Regions from separate parts of the Kocuria sp. CPCC 205297 genome, predicted to be linked through region 1. Evidence: riboswitches for the same ligand, from Rfam matches in the RefSeq annotation. Region 1 holds a riboswitch; each other region holds the start of a gene.
The links. Region 1 has a riboswitch for thiamine pyrophosphate ahead of thiO (glycine oxidase ThiO). Riboswitches for the same ligand answer to the same signal wherever they lie in the genome.

Region 1 (4,106 bases):
GGCGACGACGACCACCCCAATGTCGAGTACGGTCTGGCCGCGTTCTGGATCTTCGGGGCGGGCCGCGGCGCGTACTCGGCCACGGCGCACGACGACTACAGCCGCACCCAGCACACCGCGCAGCTCGACTGGGACCTCGGCGCGCCGGTGCAGGACCCCGTGCGCCGCGGTCACACGTGGTGGCGCGAGTTCACGCACGGCTGGGCCGCGGTGAACTTCAACGCCGACCGCCGACGACGCCGCCGCGTCCGGGTGCCGCGCGGCATGGTCGACGTCCGGGGTCGGGCGGCGGGGTCCCACCTGGTGCTGCAGCCCCGCCGCGGGGTAGTGCTGCGGCGGGGGTGAGCCCACCGGGGGTGCGGGGCATCGCGTGCCGGACGCCCGTCCGGCACGCGTGTGCGCCGGACATGTTGTCTCTGGCCGCGCCGTGTGAGGCCCGGGCGCGAGATGACACCCCGTCGGCGCATCGTGATGGAATCACCCCATGAGCCCAATACCTCGTCCGCGCCCGTTCACCCAGGTCGACGTCTTCTCCCGGGAGCCCTATCTGGGCAACCCGGTGGCGGTCGTCCTGGATGGCACCGATCTCACCGACGACGCCATGGCCCGCTTCGCGCGCTGGACCAACCTGTCCGAGACCACGTTCGTGCTCCCACCCACGGACCCGGACGCCGACTACCGGCTGCGCATCTGGACCCCGGACCGTGAGCTGCCGTTCGCCGGTCACCCCACCCTGGGCTCGGCCCACGCATGGCTCACCGCGGGCAACACCGCGCGTGCCAAGGACGTCATCGTCCAGGAATGCGCCGCGGGCCTCGTGCGGATCCGCCCGTCCGACGACGGCGCACTGACCTTCGAGGCCCCACCCACCGACCGCACGGGAGACCTGGGCCCGGAACTGCTCGGGGGCGTGACCGCGGCCCTGGGCCTGCGGGACGAGCAGGTCGTCGCCCATCAGTGGGTCGACAACGGCCCCGGCTGGGCCGCGCTGCTTCTGGCTGGCGCCAAGGACGTCCTGGCGATCGAGCCCGACCTTCCCGCTCTCCACGGCGCCAAGATCGGCGTGGTGGGTCCCCACCCGCAGAGCAGTCCGCACCAGTTCGAGGTCCGCGCCTTCGTGGGTGGGACCGGCGGGTACGAGGACCCCGTCACGGGAAGCCTCAACGCGAGCCTGGCCCAGTGGCTCATCCGTACGGGCCGGGCGCCCGCGAACTACATCGCCCGACAGGGCACCCTCATGGGACGCAGCGGCCTCGTGACCGTGACGTCGGACGGGGACCACGTGTTCGTGGGCGGACACTGCACCGCGTGCATCGACGGGACGGCGCTGCTGTGAACCCCCGGGGCACCGAGCAGGGCGCGTCCCTGCACCTGGTCTTCGACGGCAACTGCGGGTTCTGCACGCGCTGCGTGGGATGGGCCCGGACACTGGACCGCCATGACCGGATCGCCCTGCACGCCTACCAGGTCCCCGGCGTACTGGAGCGGTTCGGACTGACGAATGCGGAGGGCAACGCGTCGGTGTGGGCCGTCCTATCCCGTTCCGGTGAGCGATCCTCGGGGGCGCACGCGGTGGCCGTGACCCTGGACACCGCCCTGGGCATCCGGGTGTTCGAGCCGTTCTACCGGTTACCGCCCGTGCGGTGGGTCCAGGACCGCGTGTACCGGTGGGTGGCCGATCACCGGGGGAAGTTCCCCGGTGTCACCCCGTGGTGCCAGCAGCACCCCGGGCAGTGCGGGACCCCGTAACGGTTCCGCTCCGCGTACCGAGCGAGCCGTGCCACCCGCGCGACGGCAAGACACTGCGGCGCCATGACTCCATGACTCCGCCCCGACGCGCACCACCCCACCGAACACGTCGCTACCCGAGCGGTGCCATCCCACCGCGGCGCCTCCGCTCCACCGCGTTCAAAGATCGGGTCTCACCCGGGCAGCGTGTCCCGCAGCGCCCGCGCCGCCGCGGTGACGTCCTCCGCATCGGTCACGGCCCGCACGACCACGATGCGCGAGGCACCCGTGTCGAGCACGGACGGCAACCGCGCGGTGTCGACCCCGCCGATCGCGAAGAAGGGCTTGGCCCCCGCGTGCTGAGCGGCGTAGCGCGGCAGCTCGAGCCCCACGGCCGCGCGACCCGGCTTGGTGGGGGTCTCCCACACGGGCCCGGTGCAGAAGTAGTCGAGCCCGGCGTCGGCCACGGCGGCGTCCACCTGGGCCAGGGAGTGACAGGACCGCCCGATCACCACGTCGTCCCCCAGGACCCGCCGAGCCTGCGCGGTGGTGAGATCGCCCTGGCCCACGTGGAACACGTCCGCGCCGGTGAGCAGCGCGACGTCCGCACGATCGTTGACGGCGAAGAGTGCGCCGTGCTCACGGGCGACGTCGGCGAGTACCTCGATGGCCTCGATCTCCGCTGCAGCCTCGAGGGATTTGTCCCGCAACTGGATGATGTCCACCCCGCCCTCGTACGCGGCGTGCAGAAATTCGCGCAGGTCACCGCGCTCGTGGCGCGCCGTGACGCATACGTACAGTCGCGCGTTCTCGAGGGCGGCGCGGCGCCCGGTACCCGTCTGGCTCGTGTGTCCCATGCGGCCATCGTGGCACGAACCGCGCGCCCGCGGACACCTCGCCCGATCAGCCCGCCGCGAAGTCCCCCTGCGTTCCACAGCTAGGGGTGATTAGACTGGCAGGGCCGTTCGTCGCCGTTCGACGAACTCCACGGGAGCCCGCACACGTTGGCAACAACCACCGCAGCGGGCTGAGAGGGCGTGAGCCGCCGACCGGATCACCTGATGCGGATCATGCCGCCGGAGGGAGGAATAATGCCCGAGCACCTCGGTGACCACGTGGTCGTGGCCGGAGCTGGTCTCGTGGGCCTGGCCACGGCCTTCGAACTACGACGCCGCGGGGCCGCCGTGACCGTCGTCGATCCCCGCCCGGCGTGGGGCGCCACCCGCGCGGCCGCGGGCATGCTCGCACCGATCGCCGAGACCCAGTACGGCCAGGAACGCCTCTACCCCCTCATGCGGGCCTCCGCCGCGGAGTACCCGGACTTCGTGGAGCGCGTCACCGCGGCCACGGGCCTGCCCACGGGCTACCGCACCGAGGAGACGCTCGTGGTGGCCGCCGACGCCGCGGACGCCCAATCCCTCTCCGACCTCGCGTCACACCAGATCGCCTCCGGGATGGACGTGCAGGAGATCTCCACGCGGGAGGCCCGGCACCTGGAACCGGCTCTTGCGCCGCGGTTGAGCGGTGCGGTACGGATCGTCTCCGACCGCCAGGTGGACCCCCGGATGCTCGCGGCCGCCCTGGTGGAGACCCTGAACTGCCCGCAGCTGACCACCATCGGGGACGTCCCCGACGCCGGACCGGCGCAGTGGCTGACCTCCCGCGTGGACACCGTGCTGACCTCCCGCAGGGAACCCCGGCAGGCCACGGGCGTGCAGGTGGACTCCGGTGAGGTGATCCCCGCGGACGCCGTGGTCGTGGCCACCGGGCTGACCGCCAACACCATGGGCGGGCTGCCCGAGGGACTCGACCTCAGATTGCGCCCGGTGTTCGGGGACATCCTGCGGTTGCGGGTTCCCGAGACCGCCCTGGCCCCCGGGGAATCGCATTTGCTCACGCGCACGGTGCGCGCCCAGGTCCTGGGTCGACCCGTGTACATGGTCCCCCGCGAGGACCGGACCCTGGTGCTGGGCGCCACGAGCCGCGAGGACGGGCGCGAATCCGTGCTGGCCGGTGGCGTACACCAACTGCTGCGGGACGCGCGCGCCGTGGTCCCCGCGATCGACGACTGCGACGTCCTGGAGATGATGGCCCGCGCCCGCCCGGGAACCTCCGACGACCTGCCGTACGTGGGGAAGACCTCGGTGGCCGGGCTCGTGATCAGCACGGGTCACTTCCGTCACGGCATCCTGCTGACCCCCGTGGCGTCCCGGCTCGCGGCGGAGCTCGTGACCGGCGTCCTGGACCCGCTCGCGGACCACGGGTCCGACGCCGCGTTCCTCGCCGACACCGACCCGGCCCGGCACTCGAACCCCGCCCCCGAGGCCCCGTTCACCACACCCGAGAGCTATCCCCAGATGCATGGAGGACTCGAATGA
Region 2 (4,106 bases), on a different contig from region 1:
AACGAGAATTACTCGGCGGTCTGAATGTTGACCACGCGGCGACCGCGGCGGGTGCCGAATTCGACGGCGCCAGCGGCCAGGGCGAACAAGGTGTCGTCCTTGCCGCGGCCCACGTTCACGCCCGGGTGGAAGTGCGTACCGCGCTGGCGGACGATGATCTCGCCGGCGTTAACGGACTGGCCGCCGAAGCGCTTCACACCCAAGTACTGGGCGTTGGAGTCACGGCCGTTGCGAGTGGAGCTCGCACCCTTCTTGTGTGCCATGGTGTGTGCCTACCTTCGTTGGAAACGTATGTGGGGAGCCGGATACTCAGGCGTCGATGCCGGTGACCTTGACGGTGGTCAGTTCGGCGCGGAAGCCCTGACGCTTCTTGTAACCGGTCTTGTTCTTGTACTTCATGATCGAGATCTTGGGACCGCGCAGGTCCTCGACGATCTCGGCGGTGACCTTGACGTTCGCCAGGGTCTTGGAGTCGGAGGTGACCTTGTCCCCATCGACCAGCAGCAGCGCAGGAAGCTCTACGGTGCTGCCTGCCTCGCCGGCGACGCGGTCAAGGGTCACGAGGTCTCCGATGGAAACCTTCTCCTGGCGGCCGCCTGCGCGGACAATCGCGTACACCACTTGGGAACTCACTTCTCTCGACATCTATGGACTACGTGTGTGGGTCGGGCGTACTCCTGGAGGACTGCGAATGTCGAGACATCACGCCGCGGTGATCCATGACCGACCGCATTCTCCGCGTGGCTATCGCATCGATTCAGGATGTCCGCCCGAGTGTGCCGCAACCTGGTGCGTGAACTGGATATGACACACACCGGCGCTCGGCACCGACACCCCAGCCTACCCGATCACCCGAAGTCATGCCAGTTGCGCCGCGGCGCGCCGCTCGCCCTCTGGCGACGTCGCCGGGGTCGTCTGCGCGAAGAAAGCCAGCTCGAGCGCGCACGCCCGGTGGAACGCGCGGCGCATGTGCTCCCTGGTGGCCGGGTCCGCGTGGGCGGCCTCCCGGTCCACGATCTCGCGCACCGACTCGGTCGCGGTCTGGAAGTCCGGATCGTCGTATGTGCTGAGCCAGTCGGCGAACGGGTGCTGCGGTCCCGCGACGCGGGCACGACGGGTGAGCTCCGCACCCACGTGGGCGTAGAGCCAGTAGCACGGCAGGATCGCGGCGGAGCCCACCGCGAAGCCGTCCTGACCCGTGCGCGCCAGCAGGAAGTCCGCGTAACTGCTCGTGACGTCACTCGGCGGCATGGGCTCCCGGTCCCCGAGCCGGGCGCGATGCAGCGCGGACTCGAACGAGACCACGGAGGCCGACGCCGCGGCGAAGTGTTCGCGCGAACGCTCGTCCGGGGCGGAGGCCGCGAGCAGGGCCAGCGCCCGGGAGTAGTACTGCAGATATTGCATGTCCTGGTCCAGGTACAGCTCGAACTCGCCCGGGTCCAGGGTGCCGTCCCCGAGGCCCCGGATGAACGCCAGGGCGGCAATGCGTTCACGCACCGGGGCGCTCTCCTCCCACAGTTCGTCGGTGAACCGGGGGCCCTCGGATTCCGCGGCGGCCGTCATCACGAACGCCGGATCCGTGACGAGGTGCTGGACGTGGTGCATGTGGTGCACGGGACCGTTGCCGTGACCCACGTGCAACTCGTCCGCGCCGCGCAGTGCACCACGCAACCATGTGCGGGCCGTGCGGATCGCCTCGGGCCAGTCCCCGGTCCGCGCCACGACCGTGGCCACCGCGGAGGACAGCGAGCACCCGGTGCCGTGGGTGTTACGCGTGTGCACCCTGCGACCCTCGAACAACGCGGCGGGTTCGTCCTGACCGGGGAGCAACAGGGCGTCCGGGGTCGTGTCCCCGGCCAAGTGGCCACCTTTCACGAGGACCCGGGTATGGAACGCCGCCGCGACCGCGCGTCCCTGCTCGAGCGCCTCGTCCCAGGTCGCGGCCACGGGGCGCTCGGCCAGCACCGCGAGTTCCGGGAGGTTGGGGGTGATCAAATTCGCGTGGGGCAGCAGCTCCCGCAGGGCCCGTTCGGCGTCCGGACGCAGCAATCGCCCGCCGGCCGTGGCGACCATGACGGGGTCGATCACGACCACGGGTGCGCGCCCCACCATGAGCCAGTCCCGGACCGTGTCGATGACCTCCACGGAGCCGAGCATCCCCACCTTGATCGCGTCCAGGGTGACGTCCCCGGCGACCGCGTCCAGCTGGTCCCGCAGGACCTGGACGGGTGGGGTGTGTACGCTCACGACGCCCCGGGTGTTCTGGGCGACCACTGCGGTGATCACACTCAGCCCGTACCCGCCCAGTGCGGCGATGGATTTCAGGTCCGCGGCGTGACCCGCCCCGCCCGTGGGATCGGTTCCGGCAATAGAGAGGACGCGGGGTATGGCGGTAGAAGGCGTGGTGTCCACGACAATCCCTTCGCTAGTACGAGCTAGATCAGGTTCGACGGGTGTGTTCTCAGCCGCAGTGCGCAGCACCCCGTGTGTGTCCCCGATCATGCCACAGGGGCACCCGGAATCCCGGGTGCCCCTGCGGTGCTCGCGTGGCGACGGATCCAGCCGCCGGTCACTCAGTCCTGCTTGCCGGTCATCGTGATGTCCTGAGCCTTGATGCCCACACCCACGATGGTGGGCTGGTCACCGGACGCCGCGGGGGTCGCGGCCCCGGCCTCCGCGGTGAAACGGCTGACCTGCCGTTCCTGCGTGTACTCGTGGGTCTCCACCCTCGCGGTTCCGGGCGCGGCCGCCGGCGCCACGGCACGCCGCGACCCACGACGCCGTCGGGCCGGAGCCGCCGGCGCCTCCGCCGGCCGGTTCCCGCCGGCGGACGACGCCGCCCCGGAACTCTGCTGCTGCGCGGCACTCGTCTGCCCTGCACTGGATTGCGCAGTCCCGGAGTTCGACGGCGCGTGTCCGGCGGCCGACCGCTTCGACACGGCCTCTCGCGGCTGGGGCGCGGCGTCCGCATCCTGAACGGCACCCTCGGTCGAGGTTTCGTCCTCGCCCGCATCCGTGAACGCGGCGCTCAGCGAATCCAGGGACAGGGCCTCCTGGGTGCCCTCGCTCCCCCGCTGCTCAGACTGCCCGTGGGGCAGTTCGATGACCTCGCCGTGGATCGTGAGGCTCGCGGACGAGTCCCCACCGGAACGGTCCTCGGACCGGGAATCCCCGCGCGAGTCGTTCCCGGAACCGTCCCGGTCGGAACCGTCGTTCTGCACGGCGTTGTCCTCGCCCTGCTGACCGCGACCGCGGCTGCGCTTGCCGCGACGCTTGCGGCGACGGCGCCCGCCCTCGGACTCCCCGTGGGAGTTCTCGGACGCGTGCTCCCCGCCCTGCTGACCGCGGGAGGTCTGCTGCTCCTGGGAACCGGTGTCCTCGGCCTGCCCGCCCCCGGACTGCGGTGCGGTGCCCTGGGAAGCATTCCGTGCGGCGTCGCCGGACTCGTCGTGGGAGGAGGCCGCGGCGATGTTCGCTAACGCCGTGCGGGTGGCCTCCACGCGCGCCTGGTCCGGCTCGTCCGAACCGTGGTGCTGGTTGCCGTTCCTGGGCTTGTCCTGCGCACCGTTGTGCTGCTTGTTGCGCGAACGCTTACGCTCGTGTCGAGTGCCGCGCTGGTCGGAGGGAGCCGCGCCGGAGCGGCCCTTCAAGGGGTGGTCGTGGACCACGACGCCGCGGCCCGCGCATTCCTCGCACGGCTCGGAGAAGACCTCGAGCAACCCCGTACCCATGCGCTTGCGCGTCATCTGCACGAGACCCAGGGAGGTCACCTCGGCCACCTGGTGCTTCGTGCGGTCCCGGCCCAGGCACTCCACGAGCCGGCGCAGTACGAGATCGCGGTTGGACTCCAGAACCATGTCGATGAAGTCCACCACGATGATCCCGCCGATATCACGCAACCGCAGTTGCCGCACGATCTCCTCGGCGGCCTCGAGGTTGTTCTTGGTCACGGTCTCCTCGAGGTTGCCCCCGGAGCCCGTGAACTTGCCGGTGTTGACGTCCACCACGGTCATGGCCTCGGTGCGGTCGATCACGAGCGATCCGCCGGAGGGCAGGAAAACCTTGCGCTCGAGGGCCTTCTGGATCTGCTCCTCCACGCGCATGTG
Region 3 (4,106 bases), on a different contig from region 1:
ACGTACGTGACCAGACCGGGCATCACGATCACGGAACCGGGATCACGCCCGGCGCGGGCCACTTCGGCCTTCACCGCCGCGTAGTACTCCTGCGCGGCGGGCAGATCGTAGGCCACGGCGTAGATCCCCTCTGCAAAGTCGGCAGCGAGTGCCTTGCCGGGCCCGGAGGCACCCGCTTGGAAGAGGACCGGCTCCCCCTGGGGGGAGGGCGGAACCGTGAGGGGTCCATCCACCAGGAAGTGGCGGCCCTCGTGGTGCAGGCGGTGCAGCTTGGAGGGCTCAGCCCACCGGCCCTCCGGGTCTGCGGTGACGGCGTCCTCGTCCCAGCTGGCCCACAGGGCGCGGGCCACCTCCACGAACTCGCGGGCGCGCTCGTAGCGCTCATCCTTGGTCGGCATGGCCCGGTAGCCGTGGTTGCGGGCCTCGGAGTCCCACATGGAGGTCACCACGTTCCACCCCGCTCGCCCGCCCGAGATGTGGTCCAAGGACGCGAGCATCCTGGCCGCGTGGAACGGGGTGAAGAACGTGGTGGACACCGTGCACACCAGGCCGACGCGCTCGGTGGCCCGCGCCATCGCGGACAGCGCTGTCAGGGGTTCCAGGCTCCAGCGGGGTCCGCCGGAGACGTCACCCACGCTGTGCCCGTCCGCGAAGAACACCGCGTCGAACAGACCGCGTTCGGCAGTCCGCGCGAGCTCCTCGTAGTAGGCGATGTCCGTGAGGCGGTGCACCGGGGAGCCCGGCGCGCGCCACGCGGCCTGGTGGTGGCCGGCGCCGTAGAGGAAGGCGTTGAGGTGCAGCGTCCGGGCGGGTGTCCCGGGCGGCTGGTTCACCTGGGTGGGACGGGTGGACGCCGCAGGGGCGGCGGACGGGGTCCGCGCGGTGTCGTGCGGGGCGGCCATGTCAGTCCATCACCAGTCCACCGTCGACCACGAGGTTCTGCCCGGTGACGCCGCGGGACCAGTCGGAGGCGAAGAAGAGGGCGGTGTCCGCGAACTCCTCCGGGCTGGTGACCCGACCCAAGGGCGTACCGGCGGCAATGGCGTCGAAGACTTCGGCCGGGGTAGCGGCACTCGCGTCCGTGGTGCGTAGCAGGCCGCCGGAGATCATGTTGACGGTGATGCCCTGCGGGCCGAGATCTTTGGCGGCGGTGCGGGTGAGGGCGAGCAGGGCGGCCTTCGCGGCGGTGTAGTCGTGGTAGGGGACCACGGGGTTCTGGAAGAGGTTGGTGCCGATGTTGATGATGCGCCCCTCACCGGCCTCCATCATACCCGGGGTGACCGCCTGCATCACGTTGAGAGCGCCCACCACGGCGCCCTGGAACTGCTGCGTAAGGTTCTCGGCGGTCAGGTCCTCGAGGGTGGGTCGGGCGTCCCCGTTGAAGCTGAAGTCCACCAGGGCGTTGTTCACGGCCACGGTGATGGGCGCGCCGAAGTGCTCCCGGGCCCGGGCGACCATGTCCCGAACCTGGTGGGCGTCGGTCACATCCGCCTGGACCGCGAGTGCCCTGTCCTCCCCGAGTTCGCTGACCAGCGCGCGGGCCCGCTCCTCGCTGGAGTGGTAGTTCACGACGACGCGCGCGCCCTCCCGCGCGAACGCCCGGCTGAGGTGCTCCCCGAGCCCGCGGGCTCCGCCGGTGACCAGGACGATGGTGTTCTCGATCCGCATGCTCACTCCTGTGGCTCACGGCGAAGAAAGCGGTGCGCCACCTGCGCGGTGCGACCGTGACATCCCTTCGCCAGTACTAACTGGACAGGTTCGACGGGTGTCATCTCAGCCGCTGCGGTCCCCCACTCCGTGCCAGGTGGGCGAGAAGGGGGAGGGTGGCGGCACCCCGTGTCACTGGTGGTCAGTGTAGTCAAGGAGGTTTGGCGAGGATCAAGTGAGCGGATTGACCGAGAAGGATGGGGTCGCAGGGAACCCTGATAGGAAAGTGGCGAGACCAAATAACCGGCAGCGCGCTCGGCGGAGGGGCACGGCAGCCAGAACGGAGACGGGTGAATGTCACACCCAACAGCCGCTTCGCGGGCAAGGAACGTCGGATGGGTGCTGTGGCTCGCAGCGGTACTCGCCTGGATCGGAGGGCTTGTGGCGGAGCGACTCGTGTACTCCGGATCCCTGTCCTGCGAACTGGGCGACGGAAGCTCGATCTACGGTGAGCCGGGGTGGAGCTGGGTGCCACTGGGCCACACATGCACCTGGGAGAACGTGGGCGGCGTGACAGTCGTGGACGAGCCGTCCATGATGACTCTCGTACCGCTGCTGGTCCTGTTCCTGTGGGGAATCAGCCTGATGTTGACTCGTGTTTCCAAGCCACAGCCGCACCGCAGTCCGGGATAACCGGTCCCGCCGGTGGCAGCTCGGTCAAGACAGGCCGTTGCTCGCGGGGCGGCGCGCCGCTCGACGGCGCTGTGCCGCGACTTCTGCACGCCGTTCTTGCACCGCCTTGGTGAGAAAGATGACGGCGAAAAGCAGTTCCAGGGTCATGAGCAGCCATGATTCCCGCGCTCCAATGAAGGTGATCACGAAGAGGGCCACCATCGCGGACCCCAGGATCAGCAAGCCCACCGAATTCCGTTTCAGCATGCCCCCACCGTAGGCAGGTCACTGCCAGATCGTCTCGTGTCCCGGGTCGCAGCGACAGAGAAGCCGAGTGGGTTGCTGCGGGACCACCTTCTTGAAAGCCGCCCCGCGTGCGCCGCGCAAAAGCGCCCTGCTACCCTTGCTGGCTGGTGTGCCGGGAAGTCTGGTCGGCGGTAATGAGCGTGATGCCCGTCGACATTGGAGAAGTCCATGCCCCAGCACCACACGACCACCCCTGCCCACCGTGAGCCCGGATCGCCGGAGCCCGTGGAGCGGGAAGAGTCCTCCGGCTTCGTCTCGGAGCCCGGTTTCTTCAACCATCCTGAGCTCCCGTGCGAGCCCGACCACCCCTCGGGCGGTGTCCTCTCCCGCCTCCAGGACGTCCTGCGCCGCGAGACCGTGGCCGGCATCCTCCTGGTGGTCGCCGCCGTCATCGCCATCGTCTGGGCAAACTCGCCCTTCGCGGAGAGCTACTTCGCGCTGCGGGACCTCGAGGTCGGCTACGAGCCGTGGCACTTGAACCTCAGCCTCGGCGCCTGGGCCGCGGACGGACTGCTCGCGATCTTCTTCTTCCTCGTGGGCCTGGAGCTCAAGCGCGAGTTCGTCGCGGGTGATCTGCGGGACCTCGGCAAGGCAGCGGTGCCGATTGCGGCGGCGGTGGGCGGCGTCGTCCTCCCGGCTCTGATCTACGCGGGCGTTAACCTCGGCAGCCCCGAGACCCTGGGCGGCTGGGCGATCCCCACCGCCACGGACATCGCATTCGCGGTGGCCGTCCTCGCGATCGTGGGCTCGCACCTGCCCAGCGCGCTCCGCCTATTTCTGCTGACGCTCGCGGTGGTGGACGACCTGCTGGCCATCACCATCATCGCGATCTTCTACACGGATGAGGTGCACGTGCTCCCGCTGCTGCTCGCGCTCGTCCCGCTGGCCGTGTTCGGGCTGCTCGCACACCGCTTCCCCCGCTTCTTCGCGCACCGCACGTGGGCCGCGTGGGTGATCCTGGTGCCGCTGGCCGTGATCACGTGGGCCCTGGTCCACGAGGCCGGGATCCACGCCACGGTTGCCGGCGTGCTGCTCGGTTTCGCCGTCCCTGTTCTCGCGGGGAAGGCCTCCGGGGAGCCCGTGGAGCTCGCCGAGCACCTGGAGCACCGCGTCCGGCCCCTGTCCGCCGGGTTCGCGGTGCCGGTCTTCGCGTTCTTCTCCGCGGGCGTCACGGTGGGCGGCTGGGACGGATTGACGACGGCGCTCGCCGCCCCCGTCACGCTCGGCATCATCGCGGGACTCGTGCTGGGCAAGCCCCTGGGCATCATCTCGGCAACGTGGCTCACCACCGTGCTCACCGGACGCAAGCTGGACCCGTCCTACCGGTGGATCGACCTGGTGGGGATCGCGCTGCTGGCCGGGATCGGGTTCACGGTGTCTCTGCTGATCTCGGAGCTCAGCTTCGACCCGTCCGCAGCCGCAGGGGACCAGGCCAAAGTGGCCGTGCTGACCGCCTCGGTCCTGGCGGCCGTGCTGGCCGG

Region 2: linked by a shared signal. The riboswitch ahead of RF650_RS06530 (bifunctional hydroxymethylpyrimidine kinase/phosphomethylpyrimidine kinase) and the one ahead of thiO (glycine oxidase ThiO) in region 1 are both predicted to bind thiamine pyrophosphate.
Region 3: linked by a shared signal. The riboswitch ahead of RF650_RS02560 (3-oxoacyl-ACP reductase) and the one ahead of thiO (glycine oxidase ThiO) in region 1 are both predicted to bind thiamine pyrophosphate.

The regions. Positions count from the first base shown of each region.
Region 1 covers NZ_JAVKPY010000004.1:171,605-175,710, reverse strand. The annotation lists gene RF650_RS05130 (putative glycoside hydrolase) at 1-345, shown strand, start outside; gene RF650_RS05125 (PhzF family phenazine biosynthesis protein) at 485-1,336, shown strand; gene RF650_RS05120 (thiol-disulfide oxidoreductase DCC family protein) at 1,309-1,749, shown strand; gene thiE (thiamine phosphate synthase) at 1,923-2,585, opposite strand; TPP riboswitch at 2,706-2,830, shown strand; gene thiO (glycine oxidase ThiO) at 2,820-4,106, shown strand; gene thiS (sulfur carrier protein ThiS) at 4,103-4,106, shown strand, end outside.
Region 2 covers NZ_JAVKPY010000005.1:220,425-224,530, forward strand. The annotation lists gene rpmA (50S ribosomal protein L27) at 9-263, opposite strand; gene rplU (50S ribosomal protein L21) at 310-621, opposite strand; gene RF650_RS06530 (bifunctional hydroxymethylpyrimidine kinase/phosphomethylpyrimidine kinase) at 859-2,412, opposite strand; TPP riboswitch at 2,400-2,495, opposite strand; gene RF650_RS06535 (Rne/Rng family ribonuclease) at 2,574-4,106, opposite strand, start outside.
Region 3 covers NZ_JAVKPY010000002.1:211,482-215,587, forward strand. The annotation lists gene RF650_RS02555 (LLM class flavin-dependent oxidoreductase) at 1-902, opposite strand, end outside; gene RF650_RS02560 (3-oxoacyl-ACP reductase) at 904-1,668, opposite strand; TPP riboswitch at 1,714-1,847, opposite strand; gene RF650_RS02565 (hypothetical protein) at 2,365-2,586, opposite strand; gene nhaA (Na+/H+ antiporter NhaA) at 2,794-4,106, shown strand, end outside.